One region of the Exiguobacterium sp. s35 genome, then DNA from elsewhere that is predicted to be linked to it. Evidence: predicted binding sites of a transcription regulator. Region 1 holds the regulator's gene; each other region holds the start of a gene.

Evidence for each region. The regulator LexA, encoded in region 1, represses DNA repair genes until DNA is damaged. The targets are predictions, from matches to a motif close to CGAACATATGTTCG.
Region 2: uvrB (excinuclease ABC subunit UvrB) is a predicted target of LexA. The motif match lies at 5,396-5,409, and genes of this name have one in related genera.
Region 3: parE (DNA topoisomerase IV subunit B) is a predicted target of LexA. The motif match lies at 1,853-1,866, and genes of this name have one in related genera.

What each region holds. Positions count from the first base shown of each region.
Region 1 covers NZ_JACSKI010000001.1:895,779-903,585, reverse strand. The annotation lists gene KNO75_RS04675 (methionine gamma-lyase family protein) at 1-252, shown strand, start outside; gene KNO75_RS04670 (MerR family transcriptional regulator) at 345-749, shown strand; gene glnA (type I glutamate--ammonia ligase) at 797-2,137, shown strand; gene KNO75_RS04660 (metal-binding protein) at 2,270-2,710, opposite strand; gene lexA (transcriptional repressor LexA) at 2,710-3,330, opposite strand; gene KNO75_RS04650 (hypothetical protein) at 3,535-3,771, shown strand; gene KNO75_RS04645 (YneB family resolvase-like protein) at 3,843-4,487, shown strand; gene KNO75_RS04640 (DUF896 domain-containing protein) at 4,548-4,781, shown strand; gene tkt (transketolase) at 4,981-6,972, shown strand; gene KNO75_RS04630 (YneF family protein) at 7,098-7,331, shown strand; gene KNO75_RS04625 (ABC transporter transmembrane domain-containing protein) at 7,459-7,807, shown strand, end outside.
Region 2 covers NZ_JACSKI010000001.1:1,357,512-1,365,318, forward strand. The annotation lists gene KNO75_RS06995 (DUF4097 family beta strand repeat-containing protein) at 1-433, opposite strand, end outside; gene uvrA (excinuclease ABC subunit UvrA) at 499-3,372, opposite strand; gene uvrB (excinuclease ABC subunit UvrB) at 3,373-5,343, opposite strand; gene KNO75_RS07010 (MIP/aquaporin family protein) at 5,795-6,502, shown strand; gene glpK (glycerol kinase GlpK) at 6,531-7,807, shown strand, end outside.
Region 3 covers NZ_JACSKI010000001.1:774,545-782,351, reverse strand. The annotation lists gene KNO75_RS15020 (GGDEF domain-containing protein) at 1-488, opposite strand, end outside; gene KNO75_RS15015 (hypothetical protein) at 485-1,012, opposite strand; gene KNO75_RS04035 (CoA-binding protein) at 1,353-1,757, shown strand; gene parE (DNA topoisomerase IV subunit B) at 1,884-3,851, shown strand; gene parC (DNA topoisomerase IV subunit A) at 3,854-6,259, shown strand; gene KNO75_RS04020 (DinB family protein) at 6,292-6,798, opposite strand; gene KNO75_RS04015 (NUDIX hydrolase) at 6,930-7,547, shown strand; gene KNO75_RS04010 (MBL fold metallo-hydrolase) at 7,560-7,807, shown strand, end outside.

The DNA of each region.
Region 1 (7,807 bases):
GCTCATGCGTTACCTGTTCCGGCCTATATGCCTGGATATGAAGATGATGTCATCATGGCAGCAGGCACGTTCATTCAAGGTTCATCAATCGAGTTGTCAGCGGATGGACCGCTTCGAGCACCATACACAGCGTATGTTCAAGGTGGTCTGACGTATGCTCATGTTAAAGTCGCTCTCATGTTGGCGTTGAGCCAATTACACGATAAAGGACTGGTCGAATTCAACGACCAAAATCAGCAAGCGCATTTGTAACCGTTCTGTCATGTTAACTTTCTTAACATCTATTGACAGGATTGTTGTCATGTATTATTCTCACATTGTGAGACAGAAAAGGAGGGGTAAGGATGGCTGATCAATTTCGTCGCTCCAACCCGTTGTTTCCGATTGGAATCGTCCAAGATCTGACGCAACTGACTGGTAGGCAGATTCGGTATTATGAAGAACAGGGTCTGATTTCGCCTAGTCGGACGGAATCGAAACGACGGCTTTATTCCTTTAATGATGTCGAACGTCTACTCGCAATCAAGGATTACATTGATCAAGGCTTTAATCTGGCGGCAATTCGTCACATGTTAGAGCAAGAAGGTGAAAAAGAAGCAGAAGCGTCTGCTCCGGCCGCACCGGTCAATGAAGCACCAAAGGTTTCGGAAAAAGAGTTACATCATTTGTTGAAAACACAGCTTCAAGAAGCCGGTCGTTTCAATAAGACGTCGCTCATTCAAGGCGAGCTTTCACGTTTTTATCGATAACGCCGCACACATCAACCATTACACAATGTGAGAGGGGACATTTTACCATGGCCAGAAAAACGTTCACAAAAGAAGACATTAAACGCATCGCACAAGAGGAAGACGTACGCTTTATTCGTCTTCAATTCACGGATATCCTCGGAACAATCAAAAACGTCGAGGTGCCGATCAGCCAATTGGACAAAGCACTTGATAACAAGATGATGTTTGACGGATCATCAATCGAAGGATTCGTCCGCATCGAGGAATCAGACATGTACTTATATCCAGACCTCAACACATGGGTTGTCTTCCCGTGGACAGATGGCAGCGGAAAAGTCGCTCGCTTAATTTGTGATATTTATAACCCAGACGGTACACCATTCAGTGGTGACCCGCGCGGTACACTCAAGCGTAACCTTGAGAAAATGCAAAAACTTGGCTTCTCAGCGTTCAACGTTGGACCAGAGCCAGAATTCTTCTTGTTCAAGAAAGACGCATCAGGTCGTCCGACACTTGAACTTAACGACCAAGGTGGATATTTCGACTTGGCGCCAGTTGACCTCGGTGAAAACTGCCGTAAAGAAATCGTCATCGAACTTGAAAACATGGGCTTTGAAATCGAAGCATCACACCACGAAGTTGCACCAGGACAACACGAAATCGACTTCAAGTATGCAGATGCTGTCACAACGGCAGATAACATCCAAACGTTCAAGCTCGTTGTTAAGACGATTGCTGCGAAGTATGGTCTTCACGCGACATTCATGCCAAAACCACTCTTTGGAGTAAACGGTTCAGGAATGCACGCGAACATGTCACTCTTCAAAGGTGACACAAACGTCTTCTACGATCCGAATGGCGACATGGAACTTTCAGACACAGCTCGCGCGTTCACAGCTGGTATCTTGGAGCACGCTCGTGCGTTCACAGCAGTATGTAACCCGACTGTGAACTCTTACAAGCGTCTTGTACCTGGTTACGAAGCACCTTGCTACGTTGCATGGAGCGCACGCAACCGTTCGCCACTCGTACGTGTACCAGCAGCACGTGGTCTCTCAACTCGTATCGAAGTACGCTCGGTTGACCCAGCAGCGAACCCGTACCTCGCACTTGCTGCTCTCTTGGCTTCAGGTCTTGACGGAATCGAAAAAGATTTGAATGCACCAAAACCAATCGACAGCAACATTTACGTGATGGACAAGCCAGAGCGTGTTGCGAACGGAATCGACGATCTCCCAGCAACGCTCTTCGACGCACTCGAAGTCCTTCGTGCGGACAAAGTCGTGATGGAATCACTCGGTGAGCACATCGGCGAACACTTCCTCGAATTGAAAGAAATCGAGTGGGATATGTTCCGTATGCAAGTCACGGAGTGGGAACGCGATCAGTACATGACGCTCTACTAATAGAAGAAATATGCAAAAAGAGCACGGAATGACCTTCATCTGAAGATTGTTCCGTGCTCTTTCATTTACTATGCCATTTAAGTAAAAAAAACCACCTCCGCGAAAAAATCGGCAGGTGGTCCTTTTAATTGTTCAGAATGCTTTCTTAAAAAATGTTGATGTATAGTCGAGCATCGTGTGTAGCGTCGTTGCAAATACGAGACCTAAAAAGAACGACATGCCGTGAACGTCCACCCACGACCGAATTTCTGTTTCATATGCCGTGAAAGGCAAAAGTAGAATGAGTGGAAAGCCGATGTACGCAATCCGAATTAGGTCACTCAAAACAGGTAAATGCGAAAAGAGCGAACGGTGCGGCATGAGCTTTACGTAAGGGAGCCATATGAATTTAAGTGGACCCCATCGGTAATAGGCGTCTGATTTTAAGTCAAGGTCTGGGGAGAGCCAGAGTGTACCGATAATCGCACCGATGATCAATGCGAACGGAATATCGATTTCAATAAAAGGCGTGGCAACCGCAAGTGCGCCGGTTGCCACGAGATTCGTTCGGGTATGGGTCTTGCCACTAGCCATTAATGAATCGTCCGGTATACACCGATGACCTTCCCTAAAATCGAGACGTTGTCAAAATACATCGCTTCTAACTCGTCGTTCTCCGGTTGAAGGCGGACCTTTGAAGCTTCCTTATAAATCCGCTTCACAGTCGCTTCGCCTTCTTCCGTCATAGCAACGACAATCTCTCCATTGTCGGCCGTGCTCTGCTGGCGGACGAGCACACGGTCTCCGTCTAAAATGCCTGCGTTGATCATCGAATCCCCAGAGACAGACAACATGTATACATTATCTGAACCGACGATATGTGCTGGGAGCGGGAAGTGCTCTTCCACGTTCTCGATGGCGGTGATCGGTGTCCCGGCAGTGACTTTCCCGATGACCGGTACGTACATGACGGACTCTTGTTCTTCCATTGTAGGAATATCTTCAGTCAAAATTTCAATCGCGCGAGGTTTCGTCTTGTCTCGACGGATCAACCCGCGTTTTTCCAAACGATCTAAGTGACCATGTACGGTCGAACTAGAAGCAAGGCCGACGGCTTCTCCAATTTCACGAACAGAAGGCGGATATCCCTTTGCCCGAACTTCGTCTTTGATGAAATCAAGAATCTGTTGTTGTCGCGCTGACATTTTTTTCATTATGTTCACCTCGATGTAATCGAATAACCTGCAAACGCATCCTATTCTTTATGTGTCTAGTGTAACACAAGAACACATGAGCGTACAAACATTCGTTCGTTTTTTTTGTGTTGACCGAACACGGGTTCTTGTTTTATGATGAGAACAGATAAACGAACAAACGTTCTAACGAACGTATATTCTTATACAGGAGGCAATGCAATCATGAAAGATACACTTAACGGAATCATTTTAGTCGGGATGCTCTTGGTCGGGATGTTCGCTTTTTATTTGGCAGGGGAGATGCGGGGGGAACCGGCGGTAGTCGAACCGGTCGTCACTACGGAACGTACGATTGAAGAAGAAGTCGCTTATGCCCAAGCGGAATCACTCGAAGCGCAAATTATGGCAGAGCGAGAAGAGCATAATGAACGAAAAACAAAATGGTATGCCGCTGAGTGATTGTTGATCGTTGCGAACCGTTCTGGAACTGTGTATCGTAAGGAATGAATGCGATGAAAGGGAGTGATGCGATGCGAGTCGTCATCTATTGTCGGGTATCGACGAACAAGTCCACCCAAGAGACATCACTCAGTCGGCAAGTCGATGAATTACAGCATCTAGCTTCGCAACTAGGGGCAGAAGTCATAGAGATCATCACGGAGCAAGAGAGTGGATATGATGTGAATCGACAGGGGCTCCTTGATTTGCTTGACCATGTGTCGATGTCTGATTTGGATGCCGTGCTTGTCACGGACGACAGTCGCCTGGGACGAGGGAATGCCAAGATTGCCATCTTGCATACATTGATGAAGCATGACGTTCGGTTGCTGACGATGCAATCGACGTCGGAATATGTCGTTTCTGATGCCGAAAAAATGGTATTAGAGATTGTCAGTGTTGTGGAAGAGTATCAACGTAAAATTCACAACGCTAAAATTTCTCGCGGGATGCGCCGTGCTGTCGCTAACGGATTCAATCCACAGCGTAATATTCAAAACAATGATCAAGGTGGACGACATCGAATCGAAGTGCCGATTGAGGAGATTATCCAACTGCGCGAGCGTGGGTTGACGTTTGCTGAGATTGCGGCAACACTCCGTGGATTCGGTTATGAAGTGTCGAAAGCGACCGTCAATCGACGGTATCTCGAGCACCAGTCAGTAGCTGAAACTTGATTCTTCCTCTCTGATTTTGTAAAGTATAAGAACAAATTCACTAGAGAGGGGGCGAGTCAGATGTTAGCACCAGGACAATTGGAGCGAATCAATTTCCTCGCCAACAAAGCGAAGACAGAAGGACTGTCTCAAGATGAGATGAACGAACAACAAGATTTACGCCAAGAATATTTGAAGGCGTTCCGTCAATCGTTCAAATCGCAAATGATGGGTATGAAGGTCGTCGATCCAGAAGGAAACGACGTCACACCAGAGAAATTGAAAGAAGATCAAAAACGCTATCGTGGCGAGTGATGCTGAATGCACATCCTATTTCGTATAGGATGTGCATTTTTGTTATACACGAACTGTCATCAGACGAACGGATTGCTGTTTTTTCAAGGCAATTGAAGGAAACGATTTCACCAAATGTGTTATACTAATTAATTAGTTGTGACACACGAATGAGTGTGATAAAATATGACGGGTAGAAAACCTTCTTAACACAGAGAGGATGAAATTAGTGGAAACAACTACTAAAGAATTATTAGCGATTAACTCGATCCGGACGCTCTCAATTGATGCGGTCCAAAAAGCGAACTCTGGTCACCCAGGGATGCCGATGGGTGCTGCACCTATGGCGTTTACACTTTGGACAGACAAAATGCGTCACAACCCGAAAAACCCGAACTGGTTCAACCGTGACCGTTTCGTTCTTTCGGCAGGTCATGGATCGATGCTCTTGTATTCGCTCCTTCACTTGTCTGGATATGATTTGTCGATGGACGACCTTAAATCATTCCGTCAAATGGACTCGAAGACTCCTGGTCACCCAGAATACCGTCATACGGCTGGTGTAGATGCGACGACGGGCCCACTTGGACAAGGGATTGCAATGGCTGTCGGGATGGCCATGGCCGAGAAGCACTTAGAAGCGACTTACAACCGCGACGAGTTCAACGTCGTTGACCACTACACGTTCGGGATTTGCGGAGACGGAGACTTGATGGAAGGTGTATCGGCAGAAGCGGCATCACTCGCTGGTCACTTGAAGCTCGGTAAACTCGTCGTTCTTTACGATTCAAACGATATCTCACTCGATGGCGATCTTCACAAATCGTTCTCTGAAAGCGTAGAAGACCGTTTCAACGCGTACGGATGGCAAGTCATTCGTGTCGAAGACGGAACAGATATCGATTCGATCGCAAAAGCAATCGATGCAGCGAAAGCTGAAACGTCAAAACCTACATTGATCGAAGTGAAAACGGTCATCGGATTCGGTTCACCGAACAAATCAGGTAAATCGGCATCACACGGTGCTCCACTTGGAGATGCGGAAATCGAATTGACGAAACAGTTCTATAAATGGGAAGGCGAGCCATTCTACGTACCAAACGAAGTATATGACCTATTCAACGAGAAAGTTGTCGAGCCTGGCGCGAAATATGAGTCAGACTGGAACGAACTCGTAGAAGCATATAAAGCGGCACATCCAGAACTCGGTGCACAGTTCGAGCGTGCAATGAATAACGAACTTCCTGAAGGTTGGGACAGCGAGTTGCCAACATTCGAAATCGGTTCGAAAAAAGCAACACGTCAAACGAGCGGCGAAGTCTTAAACGCAATCGCGAAAGCAGTACCGACACTCTTCGGTGGATCTGCTGACCTTGCCGGGTCAAACAACTCGATGATTAAAGGTGCAGTGGACTTCGATGAAGATCCAGCTGGACGTAACATCTGGTTTGGTGTTCGTGAGTTCGCAATGGCAGCAGCTGTAAACGGAATGGCACTTCATGGCGGCGTCCTTCCTTACGGTGCGACATTCTTCGTCTTCTCGGATTACCTTCGCCCGGCAGTTCGTCTTGCTGCACTCATGGGACTTCCGTCAACGTTCATCTTGACGCACGACTCAATTGCAGTTGGTGAAGATGGCCCAACACACGAGCCAGTTGAACATTTGATGAGTTTCCGCGCGATGCCGAACCTCTCTGTTCTTCGTCCGGCAGACGGGAAAGAAACAATCGCTGCTTGGAAACAGGCGGTAACATCGAAAACGACACCTTCACTTCTCGTCTTGACACGTCAAGCGTTACCAGAGCTTGAAGGCACATCGGTTGAAACGGCAGCAAAAGGAGCATACGTCGTTGCAGGTGAATCGAAAGATGCAGATGTCCTCTTGCTCGGTACGGGTTCTGAAGTACACGTTCTCGTTGAAGCGCGTGAGCAACTTGCGGCTGAAGGCGTGAATGCGGCAGTCGTATCGATGCCATCATGGGAACTCTTTGAAGCGCAATCTGCTGAGTATAAAGAGTCTGTCCTTCCATCTTCAATCACGAAGCGTGTATCACTTGAAGCAGGTGCGACACTTGGTTGGTATAAATATGTAGGATTCGGTGGAAAAGTACTCGGAATCGACAAGTTCGGAGCATCTGCACCTGGGGACCTCCTCATGAAAGAATACGGCATGTCAGTCGACAACGTCGTCAATGCAGTAAAATCACTTTAATCGAATTCGAAAATCTCGTGACGACCATTTGTTTGGTCGTCACTTTTTTTCTGGACGACTAGCGAAGTTGGTCAATTTAGTGTATAGTAAAAAACGATGTTTCATATGGTAGAGGAGGTAAAGCCTTGAGTACATTATTCTGGATTCTTCTTGTCGTGGCAGCACTCATCGGGGGTATCGCGATCGGATTCTTTATCGCGCGTAAATACATGATGAACTACCTTGAACAGAACCCGCCAATCAATGAAGATATGATTCGTACGTTGATGATGCAAATGGGTCAAAAGCCATCACAGAAGAAAGTTAACCAAGTGATGCGCGCCATGAACGTGCAGATGAAAAACGAAAAGAAATCATAATCAATCACGAGAGCACTTCGGTATCCGAAGTGCTTTTTTTTTGTTTCCTCTTTTTGTTAGACAATCGAACAGACTTTCGCTACGATTAATGAATAATCTTCATATAAAGACAAAGGAGGCGTTTCATATTCGTGTATTTAAACAATTGTCCTGGTTTTTGCGTCTCGAATGGAAGACGTATGCACTCGGCATCGTCTTACTCATATTCGTGGCAGGGCTAGAATTGATTCCACCGCGTATCATTGGTCGAATCGTCGACGAAATCAACCGTGGTTCACTCTCGTCAAATACGCTCTGGATGTTACTCGGGGGTCTCGCAGCAGTCGGGATCGGGAATTATGTTGCCCGCTTCTTTTGGCGCTATTTCATCTTCGGCGCTTCGATTCGACTAGGGAGAATGTTACGTAGCCAACTGTATCGGCACTTTACCGATCTCGATCAACGATTTTACAAAAAGTCACGTGTTGGCGACCTGA
Region 2 (7,807 bases), 460 kb from region 1:
CCGCCGACTGCAACTGTTCGAGCGCTTTGTCCGCGTCTTGTTGGCGAAGCGGACGACCGGTCACGATGAGCTCACAATCTTCTGCATCTGACGAGACGATCGTCGCCGATGCGTTGAAGAGATCGAGTGAGATGTCGGTGCCTGTGAATGGGAATGATTTCGAATACGTCACTTCTGGCCCGAAATTCGAGCTGAAGGAGAAGTCGCTGTCACGAAGCTTCGTGACGAGCCCCTCTACCGCAGACGTCAGTTTCGTTGTGAGCGATTCGACCGAATAGGCATCGACCTTTTCCGTATCTTGTCGCTCTTCTAACGCCTTGACTTGTTCTGGTTCGAGGCGTTCGAGACGCTCGAGTTGCGTCATCGCCTCCTCGATTGTCATCTTGCCTTCCTTCACTTGCTGGAGAATCAGTTCACGCATTTCTTGTTTCACGTTCGTTTTCCCCCTTCAATTTGGTTGCACGTCAATTACCTTCCCGTTTCTCACCATTTCTATACTTATTTCTTTTTTCCTGCTTTTGGTTTCACACGAGCCGCATCTCGTTCGAGTACCGGCTTCAAGTACTTGCCGGTATACGAGCCAGACACTTCCGCGACTTCTTCCGGCGTTCCCGTCGCGACAATGAGTCCGCCGCCGTCTCCGCCCTCTGGTCCGAGGTCGATCAAATAATCGGCCGACTTGATGACGTCGAGGTTATGTTCGATGACGAGTACCGTATCCCCGTTCTCGACGAGGCGCTGCAACACTTTCAACAAGCGCGCGATGTCGTCGACGTGGAGACCTGTCGTCGGTTCATCCAAAATATAAATCGTCTTCCCGGTCGAGCGTTTATGGAGCTCCGAGGCGAGTTTCACACGCTGGGCTTCCCCACCCGAGAGTTCCGTCGCCGGTTGACCGAGTTTCATATAGCCGAGACCGACGTCATAAATCGTCTGGATTTTTCGCTTGATTTTCGGAATCTTGTCAAAGAATTCGAGCCCTTCCTCGATTGTCATATCGAGGACGTCGGCAATCGTCTTCCCTTTATATTTCACTTCGAGCGTCTCACGGTTATACCGTTTCCCGTGACAGACCTCACACGGCACGTACACGTCCGGTAAGAAGTGCATCTCGATTTTGATGATCCCGTCCCCACGGCACGCTTCGCAGCGTCCGCCTTTGACGTTGAAACTGAAACGTCCTTTCTTATACCCTCGCATCTTCGCTTCGTTCGTCGAGGCAAAGACGTCGCGGATGTCGTCGAAGACGCCCGTATACGTCGCCGGGTTCGAACGCGGTGTACGTCCGATCGGGGATTGGTCGATATCGATGACTTTGTCGATATGCTCGAGACCTTCAATCTTCTTATGCTTCCCTGGTTTCGCTTTGGCACGGTTCATGTTGTGCGCGAGCGATTTATAGAGAATCTCGTTGATGAGTGTCGACTTCCCAGAACCCGATACGCCCGTCACGGCGACGAACATCCCGAGCGGAATCGAGACGTCGACATCTTTCAAGTTGTTCTCTTCCGCCTTGATGATTTTCAAGAAACGCTCGTCCGGCATCTTCCGTTCAACTGGGAGTGGAATGAACTTCTTCCCGGCGAGATATTGCCCTGTGAGCGAGTTCTTATTTTTCATGAGTTGCTTCGGTGTCCCGGCGGCGATGACTTGTCCACCGTGCTCCCCGGCACCCGGTCCGATATCAATCAAATAGTCGGCTTCCATCATCGTGTCCTCATCATGCTCGACGACGATGAGCGTGTTGCCGATGTCCCGCATCTGTTTGAGCGTCGCGATCAAGCGGTCGTTATCTCGTTGATGTAGACCAATTGATGGTTCATCGAGGACGTACAAGACACCTGTGAGGCGTGAACCGATTTGCGTCGCGAGGCGAATTCGCTGCGCTTCCCCACCTGAGAGTGTTCCTGCAGCACGAGACAGCGTCAAATAGTCGAGACCGACGTTATTCAAGAAGCTGAGTCGTTCCCGAATCTCCTGCAAGATGAGACGGGCAATGGCGATATCCTTTTCACTGAGCTGTTCATTGAGCCCTTCGAAGAACGCGAGGGCGTTCACGACCGACTTCTCCGTCACTTGTCCGACGTGCTGCCCGGTGATCTTGACGGCGAGTGATTCTTCTTTCAAGCGATAGCCATGACATGTCGGGCAGGCGTGGGTTGCCATATACATCTCCATCTGTTCACGGATATAGTCGGACGTCGTCTCGCGGTAGCGGCGTTCGATGTTACGGAGCACCCCTTCAAAGAAGATTGTGTTCGTCCGGACTTGACCGAAGTCGTTCTCGTAGCGGAACAGAAATGACTCTTCCGAAGAACCGTTTAAGACGAGCTCTTGGTCACGCTTCGACAGGCGCTCGAACGGCACGTCCATGTCGATGTTGAAATGCTGACACATCGCCGATAACAGTTGCGGATAGTACTGGGAACTCGTCGGCTGCCACGCAGCAATTGCCCCTTCTTTTAACGTTTTCGATGGGTCTGGAATGACGAGTTCCGGGTCGACATCTAATTTCGTCCCGAGTCCGTCACATGTCGGGCAAGCCCCGAACGGTGAGTTGAAGGAGAACATGCGTGGCTCGAGCTCTCCGATCGAGAATCCACAAATCGGGCAGGCGTGGTGTTCACTGAAGAGAAGCTCAGTACCGTCCATCTTGTCGATGATGACACGTCCATCAGCGAGACGTAATGCCGTCTCGAGAGAGTCGGCGAGGCGTCCCTCGACATCAGGTCGGACGACGAGACGGTCGACGACGACTTCGATGGAATGCTTTTTGTTTTTGTCGAGCTCGATTTCATCCGTCAGCTCGATGGTCTCTCCGTTCACACGGACACGGACGAACCCCTCTTTTTTCAACGAGTCGAACACTTTGACGTGCGTCCCTTTACGACCTGACACGATCGGTGCCAAAATCTGTAGTCGCGTTCGTTCCGGCAACTCCATCACTTGGTCGACCATCTGAGAGATGGTCTGACTCGAAATCTCGATTCCATGGTTCGGACAAACCGGTTTCCCGATACGTGCGAACAGGAGTCGGAGATAGTCATAAATCTCGGTCACCGTCCCGACAGTCGAACGTGGGTTTCGGCTCGTCGTCTTCTGGTCGATTGAGATGGCAGGACTTAATCCTTCAATCGTATCGACGTCCGGTTTATCCATCTGTCCGAGGAACTGACGGGCGTACGCAGACAAACTCTCGACGTAGCGTCGCTGTCCTTCCGCATAAATCGTGTCGAACGCGAGCGACGATTTCCCGGAGCCGGACAAGCCCGTCAAGACGACGAGCTGGTCACGTGGGATATCAATATCGATATTTTTTAAGTTATTGACGCGTGCCCCTTTGATGACAATCGCATTTTTCTTTTCAGCCATTTAATTCCCTACCTTCAACTCCAAGATTAAGTCACGCAATTCGGCCGCTCGTTCGAACTGAAGATCGCGCGCCGCTTGCTTCATTTCTTCTTCTAATTTGGCAATCGCTGCCTCGCGTTCGGCCGGTTTCATCGTACTGAGTGATTCGAGCGCCTCTTCCTCGGCCTCGACCGTCGCTCGGATGACGCCACGAACGTCTTTACGAATTGTCTGTGGCGTGATGCCATGTTCTTCATTATAAGCCTGTTGAATCGTACGACGACGATCCGTCTCTTCGATGGCTCTTGCCATCGAGTCGGTCATCTTGTCCGCGAACAGGATGACGTGTCCGTTCGCATTACGGGCCGCCCGCCCAATCGTCTGAATGAGCGAACGGTCAGAACGAAGGAACCCTTCCTTATCGGCATCAAGAATCGTCACGAGACTGACTTCAGGAATGTCGAGTCCTTCCCGCAACAAGTTGATTCCGACGAGCACGTCGTATTTCCCGAGACGAAGATCTCGGATGATTTCAATCCGTTCGAGCGTCTTGATCTCGGAGTGCATATAGTTGACCTTGATTCCCGCTTCACGCAAGTAGTCGGACAAGTCCTCTGCCATCTTCTTCGTGAGCGTCGTCACGAGGACACGCTCGTCTCGCTTGATGCGTTCGCGAATCTGGTCCATCAAATAATCGATTTGACCTTTGATCGGATGAATCTCGATCGTCGGGTCGAGTAGTCCCGTCGGACGAATGATCTGTTCGATCATGTGCGGTGTATGTTCGAGCTCATACGGACCTGGTGTCGCCGAGATGAAGATCGCTTGTGAGACTTTCTTCTCGAACTCATCGAACTTGAGCGGACGGTTGTCCTTCGCAGACGGAAGACGGAACCCGTGGTCGACGAGCACTTGTTTCCGCGCCTGGTCCCCGTTATACATCCCGCGTACTTGCGGCAGCGTCACGTGCGACTCATCGGCAACGAGCAGGAAGTCTTCTGGGAAGTAATCGATCAATGTATACGGGGTCGAGCCTTCTGGCATTAAGTTCAAGTGTCGCGAATAGTTCTCGATGCCTGAACAATACCCCATTTCACGCATCATCTCCAAATCGTAATGCGTTCGCTGTTCGAGACGTTGCGCTTCAAGCAACTTCCCTTCCTCGCGGAACTTCTCGAGTTGCTCTTCGAGTTCCGCTTCAATATTAACGATTGCCTTTTGAAGTTTTTCGTCACGCGTGACGAAGTGGGATGCAGGGAAGATGGCGACGTGATCTCGGTCTGCGATGATTTCTCCCGTCAACGGGTCCATCTCACGGATTCGATCGATTTCATCACCGAAAAATTCGATTCGCATACAGTGTTCGTCACGCGAAGCCGGGAAGATCTCGACAACGTCCCCACGGACACGGAACCGTCCGCGCTGGAAATCGATATCGTTTCGTTCATATTGAATGTCGATGAGCTTACGAAGCATCTCGTCACGCCCCATCTCTTTTCCGACCCGAAGGCTGAGGACGAGACTACGGTATTCTTCTGGGTTACCGAGACCATATATACAAGAGACCGATGCGACGATGATGACGTCATCCCGCTCAAAGAGAGCCGACGTCGCCGAGTGACGCAGCTTATCGATTTCATCGTTAATGGAAGCATCCTTCTCGATGAACGTATCGGTCGAAGGAACGTACGCTTCAGGCTGATAATAGTCGTAGTAACTGACAAAGTATTCGACCGCGTTGTTCGGGAAGAACTCTTTGAACTCGGAATAGAGTTGACCCGCGAGCGTCTTGTTGTGGGCAAGGACGAGTGTCGGTTTCTTCACTTCTTGAATGACGTTTGAGACAGTGAACGTCTTCCCTGTTCCAGTCGCCCCGAGGAGCGTCTGATAACGGTCTCCCCGATTCACGCCTTCGACAAGTTGCCGAATCGCTTCAGGCTGGTCACCTCCTGGTTGAAATTCAGATTGTAATGCAAACGGGATCGATTCCATAAGATACTCCTCACCTTCTCATTTCATAAGTTCCTTAATTATATCATAGACACGAACAAATATTCGCTTATTAGCTTGTAGATGGATATATTCCATTTATCTTTCATATCATCTTTTCTTTTTCCGTTACCATCTCAAAAGAAACATCCAATCTCACGCCAATTATCATCTGAGAGATTGATCGTAATCGCTTTTGTGACATAGGACACGAAAAGTCGAATCCTGGACCTTGTTCCTATTCGGTTGAAATTCCCACGATTTTAAAAATGGAAGCCAAATTGGTGAATATTTCGCTCCCTGTCTGCTCCTTTATGTGAAGTTTACAGGTGTAAATGTGAACATTTGTAGGAAAAAAGTAGGATTTTTGAAAAACACTGTTTTAAAACGCTTACATTTTGGGCATATAATGAAGTGGTAAGTCAAATTGCATAGGGAGAAAGGGGAGTATCACATGTCAGCATTTGTAAGTGAAATTATCGGTACGATGCTATTGATTCTGCTCGGTAACGGTGTCGTCGCCGGCGTCGTCCTCCGCCATTCCAAAGCGGAAAACTCTGGCTGGATTGTTATCACAATGGGTTGGGGTCTCGCGGTTATGGTCGGGGTCTACGCAGCCGGTATTTACGGAGGCGCACACATCAACCCTGCCGTCACGATTGGTCTCGCGACAGCAGGAGAATTCCCATGGGCCGATGTCCCACTCTACATCCTTGCTCAGTTTATCGGAGCGTTCATTGGGGCATGTTTGGTGTATGTCCACTACAAGCCGCATTACGATGCGACGGAGGATCCAGGTTTGAAACTCGCAACGTTCTCTACTGCACCAGGTATTCGCAACACACCATCTAACTTGATTGGTGAGATTATCGGAACATTCGTCCTTGTCTTTGCATTGTTGTCATTCGGGGCAAACACATTCGCAGATGGACTTAACCCGCTCATCGTCGGTTTCTTGATTGTCTCAATCGGTCTCTCACTAGGTGGTACGACGGGATATGCGATCAACCCAGCGCGTGACCTTGGGCCACGTATCGCACACGCCATTCTTCCGATTAAAGGAAAAGGTTCATCTGATTGGGGTTATTCATGGATTCCAGTCGTTGGTCCGATTATCGGTGCTGTCATCGCCGCTCTCGTGTATGGCATTCTCGTCCCTTAACACATAATTTTGAAGGAGGAAATCACATATGGCGAAAGAAAAACGTTATATTCTAGCATTGGACCAAGGAACGACAAGTTCACGGGCAATCATTTTTGATCATGATGGAAAGATTGTCACAGTCGCACAACGCGAATTCAAACAGTACTTCCCAAAACCAGGCTGGGTCGAGCATAACGCCAATGAAATTTGGGGTTCTGTCCTCGCGGTCATGGCGGAAGCGTTCGGTTCGGCGGATATCGATCCGAATGAAATCGCTGGAATCGGGATCACGAACCAACGTGAGACAGCGGTCGTTTGGGAAAAAGAAACAGGACGCCCTGTTTACAACGCGGTCGTTTGGCAATCACGTCAAACTGCTGATATCTGTGAAGAACTAAAAGCAGCAGGTCACTCGGATATGGTCCGTGACAAAACAGGTCTCCTCATCGATGCCTACTTCTCAGGTACGAAAGTGAAATGGATTTTGGATAACGTCGAAGGCGCTCGTGAGAAAGCCGAAAACGGTGAACTCCTCTTCGGAACAATCGATACATGGCTCATCTGGAAACTCTCAGGTGGTAAAGCCCACGTAACGGATTATTCGAACGCATCACGTACACTCATGTATAACATTTACGAACAGAAGTGGGATGACGAGTTACTCGAAATCTTGACGGTACCGAAATCAATGCTTCCTGAAGTCAAACCTTCGAGTGAAGTATATGCAAACACGATCCCATATCACTTCTTCGGATTCGAAGTACCAATCGCCGGCGCGGCTGGTGACCAACAGGCTGCCTTGTTCGGTCAAACATGCTTCGAAAAAGGTGAAGGAAAGAACACGTACGGTACAGGTTGCTTCATGCTCATGAATACGGGAGAAGAAGCCGTCAAATCGGATCACGGTCTTTTGACGACAATCGCATGGGGCTATAACGGAAAAGTTGAGTATGCGCTCGAAGGTTCGATCTTCGTGGCCGGTTCGGCAATCCAATGGCTCCGTGACGGATTACGGATGTTGAAATCAGCGAAAGATTCGGAACAATATGCGACGCGTATCGAATCGACAGAAGGCGTATACGTCGTACCAGCCTTCGTTGGTCTTGGTGCACCATACTGGAACTCTGACGTTCGTGGTGCCATCTTCGGCCTCACACGCGGAACAGAGAAAGAACAGTTGGTCCGTGCGACGATCGAGTCACTCGCTTATCAGACGCGTGACGTCCTCACATCGATGGAGAACGATTCAGGTATCAACTTGAAGACACTCCGTGTCGATGGTGGAGCCGTCAGCAACAACTTCCTCATGCAGTTCCAATCGGA
Region 3 (7,807 bases), 120 kb from region 1:
CGTTTTCCTTCGCGTAAATAATGATCCGCCTCTTTTACAATCTCTTCTAACGCGTCCTCTTGCATGCGGACCGCGAGACCGAACGTCATCGTAACATGGAGACGCTCACCCTCATATTCCAGATACGTTGCCTCGATTTGACGCCGTAATTGTTCGACCGACGCGTAAACATCTTCGGATTGTTCAGAGATAAAGAGTAAAAACTCTTCGCCGCCCCAGCGGACTACAATGCTATCGATGGAAGATAGGGTAGCCGCTACTTGTTGGATGACGCGGTCTCCGCAATCATGACCGTACGTCTCGTTGAACGATTTGAATCGGTCGATATCACAGAGCACTAAAGCGTAAGGGTCACCATCACGCCCCGCTTGTTCAATCGCTTCGGAGACGCGCTCGTGCCCGGCTTTTCGATTCAATAGCCCGGTCAATCCGTCCGTAGAAGCAAGGCGTTGTAATCGCTCATTTGACAGCTCGAGTTCATCCGTCACCTCAACACGGCTTTCTCAAAGATAAACGAGAGACCGGCAATCATCATGACCGTCGAAAGGATGCAAAAAAGTCCGAGCGTCTGTTCAATGTGTTGCGGCAATGCCACAATCCCGTCTGACACATAGATAAAGAGAATGCTGTAGATCAGCATTGCGAGAGTGGTCGTCAAAATCCGGTGTCTCTCTGTCACGCTCGGCATGAAAAAGACACTATACGCCATCATGAGAATGAAGTAATGCATGTTGACATCCCAGCCTAAAATGATCGTCGAGATGATGGCGTTATATACGACCTCGATAAAGAGTCCGGTGAAGAAAATCCCATACCATCGTTTATGTACAAAATAGAACGAAATCGTGTAATATAAGACGCTCACGCCGTTCGAGATGAACAGTGAGGTCACATCCAATTGCCAAAATAATAGACAAAACAAGAGATGAACAAACCAGGCGATGACATTTCCGAAAAAAGTGATGCGCTCATTATATAACGTCCCACGACGGGCATCATACGTTGTTCCCATCTCACACCTCCTCTCATTCAGTATAGCGAAAAAGGGATCGTTTTTATATAAAAGTCATCAAAACCATTCAAAAAAACGCTTATAAAACGTATTTATTATTGCGTGAAATAGATATTTCACGCAACGTTTATGAGTTGCGCGATTGCTCTAGAGTCGATTGGTTAATCGAATGATTAACTTTATTGCAAAATAAATGGTAGACAATAATTTGTTATGTAAACCATATTGGTTTGTCTTGAAATTGTAATGTTGAACCATTATACCTTATGATGAAAATAGGACTTGAAACGGCAACTAAGGTAACGTTACACTGTAAACGTAAACCAAAGGGGGATTTTGGATGGATGATCAGCGTTTGAAGCAACTTTTGTCTGAAGCGAAGACCATCGCGGTCGTCGGTGTATCCGACAACCCGAACAAGACGGCCAACCAGATTGCAGAGTATTTGCTACGCGTCGGGTATACCGTCATCCCTGTCAACCCGATGCTCGAGGAGTGGAACGGTCGCAAGGCATATCCGTCCGTCGAGAGCATCCCGGGTAGAATCGATATCGTCGACGTGTTCCGTCGCAGCGAATTTTTAGCAGGTGTCGCAGAAGATGCGGTACGACATGGGGATGTCGGGCTCGTCTTCAATCAGCTCGGTCTCTCAAGTCCTGAGGCGGAGCAAATCGTACGTGACGCCGGACTCGATTACATCGAGAACCGCTGCCTGTACGTGGAGCATGCTCGTCTACTCGGATAAGACCTACCTCCTTGGTAGGTCTCCTTTTTTTCAGCAACGGCTGACAAGGGAGGCTTGCCAGAATGGATGAACAGCTATACAATAGGAAAGAAAAACGAACGTGTGTTCGAAATTGAGGTGACTGCTATGTCAACAGATCTATTTAATTACAATGAAGACGCCATCCAGGTGCTCGAAGGACTCACGGCCGTACGAAAACGACCGGGGATGTACATCGGGTCAACCGACCATCGCGGACTTCACCATCTCGTCTATGAGATTGTCGACAATGCGATCGATGAGGCGCTCGCCGGGTTCGGTAGTCAAATCGATGTGACGATTCACAAAAATGATGCGATCACGGTTCGTGACCACGGACGCGGAATGCCGACAGGGATGCACGCCTCAGGAAAACCGACACCTGAAGTCATCTTCACCGTCCTCCACGCAGGTGGGAAGTTCGGACAAGGCGGATACAAGACGTCGGGTGGTCTCCACGGCGTCGGTGCCTCGGTCGTCAACGCGCTCTCGAGCAAGGTCGTCGTGACGATCCATCGCGACGGAAAAGTGTTCGAGCAGACATTCGCGGACGGCGGTGTGCCACAGACGACACTCCTCGAGACGGGCAAGACGCGTCAGACCGGGACGAGTGTCTATTTCAAACCGGATGCAAGCATCTTCTCGACGACAACATATAACTATGACACGCTCGCCGAACGATTACGTGAATCGGCATTCCTCTTAAAAGGATTGACGATCACCCTCACGGATGAGCGCACAGATAAACAAGAGACGTTCCATTATGAAGAAGGAATCGCCGAGTTCGTTCAATATTTGAACGATGACAAGGCAACGCTCCATCCGATCGTCTATTTCGAGGGCACAGAGAACGAGATTGAGATCGAACTCGCGTTCCAGTTCACGGACGCCTATTCCGAGAACGTCCTCTCTTTCGTCAACAACGTCCGGACGCGCGACGGCGGGACGCATGAGGTCGGTGCCAAGACGGCAATGACCCGCATCATGAACGAATATGCGCGCAAGAACGGATTGCTTAAAGAGAAGGATAAGAACCTAGACGGTGGCGACGTCCGTGAGGGACTCACGCTCATCGTGTCGGTCCGGATCCCAGAGGAATTCCTTCAGTTCGAAGGACAGACGAAGTCGAAACTCGGCTCACCAGAGGCGCGTGCGAGTGCCGATAGCGTCATGGCGAAACAGTTGACGATCTTCTTAGAAGAGAACCCACAGATGGCCACGATGCTCATCAAAAAAGCGATTCGTGCGGCTCAGGCACGCGAGGCGGCACGGAAAGCACGTGAAGAGGCGCGGAACGGCAAGAAAAAGAAACGTTCAAGCATCTTGAACGGGAAATTGACGCCAGCGACATCGAAGAATGCAGCGAAGAACGAACTGTTCCTCGTCGAGGGTGACTCGGCCGGCGGTTCAGCCAAACAAGGACGTGATCGGACGTTCCAAGCAATCCTTCCATTACGCGGGAAGGTCATCAACTCGGAGAAATCAAAGCTCCAGGACATCATGAAAAACGAAGAAATCAACACGATCATCCATGCGATCGGCGCGGGGGTCGGTCACGATTTCGACTTGGACGACTGTAACTTCGACAAGGTCATCATCATGACGGATGCCGACACGGACGGTGCGCATATCCAAGTGCTCCTGCTCACGTTCTTCTTCCGTTATATGCGTCCGCTCGTCGAGGCAGGCCGCGTGTTCGTCGCCTTGCCACCGCTCTACCGTATCTCAAAAGGAAAAGGGAAATCCGAACAGTTCGACTACGCCTGGGACGAAGAGGCACTCGAGAAGTTGGTCAAGGTGTATAAGAAAGGCTATATCCTCCAGCGTTACAAAGGTCTCGGTGAGATGAACGCGGATCAGTTATGGGAGACGACGATGAACCCGGATACGCGTACGCTCATCCGTGTCACGGTTGATGATGCGGCTGTCGCGGACAAACGTGTCTCGGTCTTGATGGGCGACAACGTCACGCATCGTCGTGAGTGGATCGAGGAGAACGTCGCCTTCGGACTCCAGGAAGATGATTCGATCATCGCCAATGAACATGTGACTAAAGCGATTGAGGAAGTGATGTAACGATGTCGACGATTCAACACATTTTAAACTTATCTCTCGAACAGGTCGTTGGTGACCGGTTCGGGCGATATTCGAAATATATCATTCAAGACCGAGCCTTGCCGGATGCGCGAGACGGGCTCAAGCCTGTACAGCGTCGGATTCTATATGCGATGCACCATGAAGGGAACACGAACGACAAGCCGTACAGGAAGTCTGCGAAGACGGTCGGGAACGTCATCGGGAACTATCACCCGCACGGTGACTCGTCCGTCTATGAGGCGATGGTACGTCTCTCACAAGACTGGAAATTACGTTATCCACTCATCGACATGCATGGGAACAACGGATCGATGGACGGTGACCCGGCAGCGGCCATGCGTTATACGGAAGCGCGTCTCTCGAAGATCGCCGGTGTCATGCTGACGTCGATCGCGAAGAATACGGTCGACTATACACCGAACTTTGACGATTCGACAGAAGAACCGCTCGTCTTACCGTCACTCCTCCCGAACCTACTCATGAATGGGACGACAGGAATCTCTGCAGGTTATGCGACGGAGATCCCGCCACATAACTTGACGGAAGTACTCAACCTCGCCATCGCGCGTCTGAAAGGTCAGGTCGATTCGGCGACAGACGCCCTCGCGTATGTCACAGGTCCTGATTTCCCGACCGGAGGAACGGTCATGGGGAAAGACGGCATCTTAAAGGCGTTTGAGACCGGTAAAGGGAAAGTCATCATCCGGGCGAAGTCAGAGATCGAGCAGTTAAAAGGTGGCCGTGAACAAATCACCATCACGGAACTGCCATATGAAGTGAACAAGGCGAACCTTGTCAAAAAGATGGAAGAGCTTCGACTTGATAAAAAGGTTGAAGGTGTCGCGGAAGTCCGTGATGAGACAGACCGGACCGGCCTTCGCGTCGTCATCGAATTGAAGAAAGAAGCGGACGCAGAAGGTGTCCTCCATTTCTTCTTGAAGCATACGGACTTGCAGCTCGCCTATAACTACAATATGGTTTCGATCGTGAATCGGACTCCGAAACAGATGGGGATTCTCCCAATCATCGATGCTTATTTGAAGCACGTCGAGGAAGTGGTCACACGCCGCACGACGTTCGAACTCGAGCAAGCGAAAAAGCGTGCCGAAATTGTCGATGCCTTAGAGCAAGCTATCTCTGTCCTTGACGAGACGCTCGAATTGATTCGTTCTGCAAAAGACAAGGCGGACGCGAAGAACAAACTGATGCAGCGGTTCTCGTTCACGGAACGCCAGGCCGAAGCGGTCGTCATGCTCCAATTGTATCGACTCACCAACACAGACATCGTCGAGTTGCAAAAAGAAGCAAAGGCGCTCCAAAAAGAGATCGCCCGCCTCTCGAATATCCTCGACGTGGACGCGACGAAACGAAAATTGATCGTGAAAGAACTCACGGCATTGCGTGACGAGTTCGGGGACGACCGTCGCTCGATCATCGAGTCGGAAGTCGAGGAATTGAAACTGAAGACGGAAGTCATGATTGCTGTCGAGGAAACAATGGTCTTCGTCAGCCGAGACGGATACGTCAAACGTGCCTCAATGCGTTCATACGGTGCGTCAAGTGACGTCTTACCCGAGATGAAAGAGAAAGACCGCCCACTCCTCACGACACAGGCGATGACGACGGACCACTTGCTCGTCTGGACGAACAAGGGGAGCTATCTCCTCATCCCGATCCACCAAATCCCAGAATCGAAGTGGAAGGACGCCGGCCAGCACGTCGCCAACCTCGTCCCGATCGAAGGGGAACAGGTCATCTCGGCAGACGTCGTCTCGACGTTTGATACGGATGCCCATTGCCTCTTCGTGACGAAAGATGGGATGGTCAAACGTACGCCGTTACGAGACTATGACGCGCAGCGGAAGTCGAAACCGCTCATGGCCTTGAAGCTAAAAGGTGACGATGAGGTCGTTTTCGCTGGAATTAGTGATGGTCCTGGGCAGTTGTTCCTTGTCTCAGAGCGTGGATACGGTCTCTGGTTCAAAGAAGATGACGTACCGGTCGTTGGACAGCGGGCAGCTGGTGTGAAAGCGATGAACTTGAAAGATGGTGACGTCGTCGCCGACGCCTTCTCGTTCTTCACGCCACCGTTATTCGTTCTCGTGACGCAGCGAGGAGCGGTCAAGAAGATGAAACTCGAAGACCAGTTCGACTGTACGAACCGTAATCTCCGCGGAACGATGCTCATTCGTGAGGTCAAATCTAAACCGCACCAAATCCGTCGTGTGCTCCCGGTTCATGGCGATGAGACATTGCATATCGTTGGGAAAGAGAAAGCGAAACAAGTGAAGACAAAAACTCTTACGCTACTCGATCGCTATGCCAACGGGTCGTTCGTCTTCGACGAAGATTCATTCGGTGAGATCGAGGACGTCTATCTCGATTAAAGATAAGACCTGTGCATCGGCATAATCGCCGCTCACAGGTCTTTTTGTGTTAGCCATCCTTCTAGTTCTTGTTGTTGTCGACGATGATGCCGCGTATGCATCTCGACAAGCTCGAACCATTCTCTCGCGTTCAACCAGCCGAAACCGCCATGAAGTGTTTTTTGGTTATCTCCAGCGTCGTCTAGACGAGATTCTAAAGCTTCCATCCGTGAAATCAAGGTGAGCAACCGTTCTCGTAACCGGTCGTGTGAATCCGTATTATTCGGTGGTTGATTCATCTCAGGTGGGAGTTCGATTTTGATTGGCGGAAACCCACCTTCTCGAAACAACCTCTCTCCAAATGGCGTCTTCCCACCACCGAGTTGGCCGTCTTCTTGAAGACAACGGTCGACTTCATCTAAATACTCATTCGCAACCAAAATGATATGATCGTACATCTGACCAATTGACCAAATAGTAGGGGTGTATTTATACCGTAAGTCGGGTTCTGAATAGTATGCCAGTGTCTCCTTGTAATGGTCTAGTTCATAACGTTTCATGCTAGACGCCTCCTCCATTTTCTTTCAGTATACGTGACTCATACGAGTCAATGGGGAATATGAAAAGCGAAAAGGAAGAACGGATGGATTTGACGAAAGAAACATGTAGGACAAATGATAGGGGGATCTATATGTCTCAATGGCTAACGTGGGCGAAACGGATTCAGGCGCTGTCTCAGGCCGGTCTGACGTTCACACGTGATCAATATGACCGAGAACGATATGAAGAGCTCCAAGAAATCGCAAAGGAGATGTTTGAACGGCATTCAGACTTATCGAACGAGGCCATCTCACAATTGGTCCATGTCCAAGGCTATCCGACACCGAAGCTCGACGTAAGGGGTGTCGTCTTCAAAGGAGACCGGCTTTTACTCGTCAAGGAGCGGTCAGACGGATTGTGGACATTACCAGGCGGCTTCTGTGAAGTGAACCGTTCTCCTGCTTCGAATATCATCAAAGAAGTGGAGGAAGAGGCTAGCTTGGACGTGATCCCATTGCGTCTCCTCGCCTTATTCGATATGCATGAACATCCACACCCGCCACTTTCTGAGCATTACTACAAACTTTTCATCGAGTGTGCCTTGATCGGCGATGGGGAGGGGGCTGCCGGTATGGAGACGAGTGATGTCGGCTTCTTTGAACGCGATCATTTACCAGAACTCTCCCTTGCCCGTAATACGCTCGAACAGATTCATATGTGCTTCGACGCGCATTGGCAAGAAGATGACTGGACCACTTTATTCGATTAGGAGGTTCTACCGATGAAAGTGAGACGATACGGACATATCCATCAATTATCCTTTTATGCTCCTGTTCTTCCGATTAACGTCCAGTTGATCGAACATGAGCTTGGGCTCGTCTTGATTGATACAGCGCTAAAACGGAATGCGTCAGACATCCTGGCGTATATTGAAGAACTTGATAAACCGCTCCTTGCCATTTTGTTGACGCATGCCCATGGAGACCATGTCGGCGGGGTGGACGCAATCAAAGCCGAGCACCCACTCGC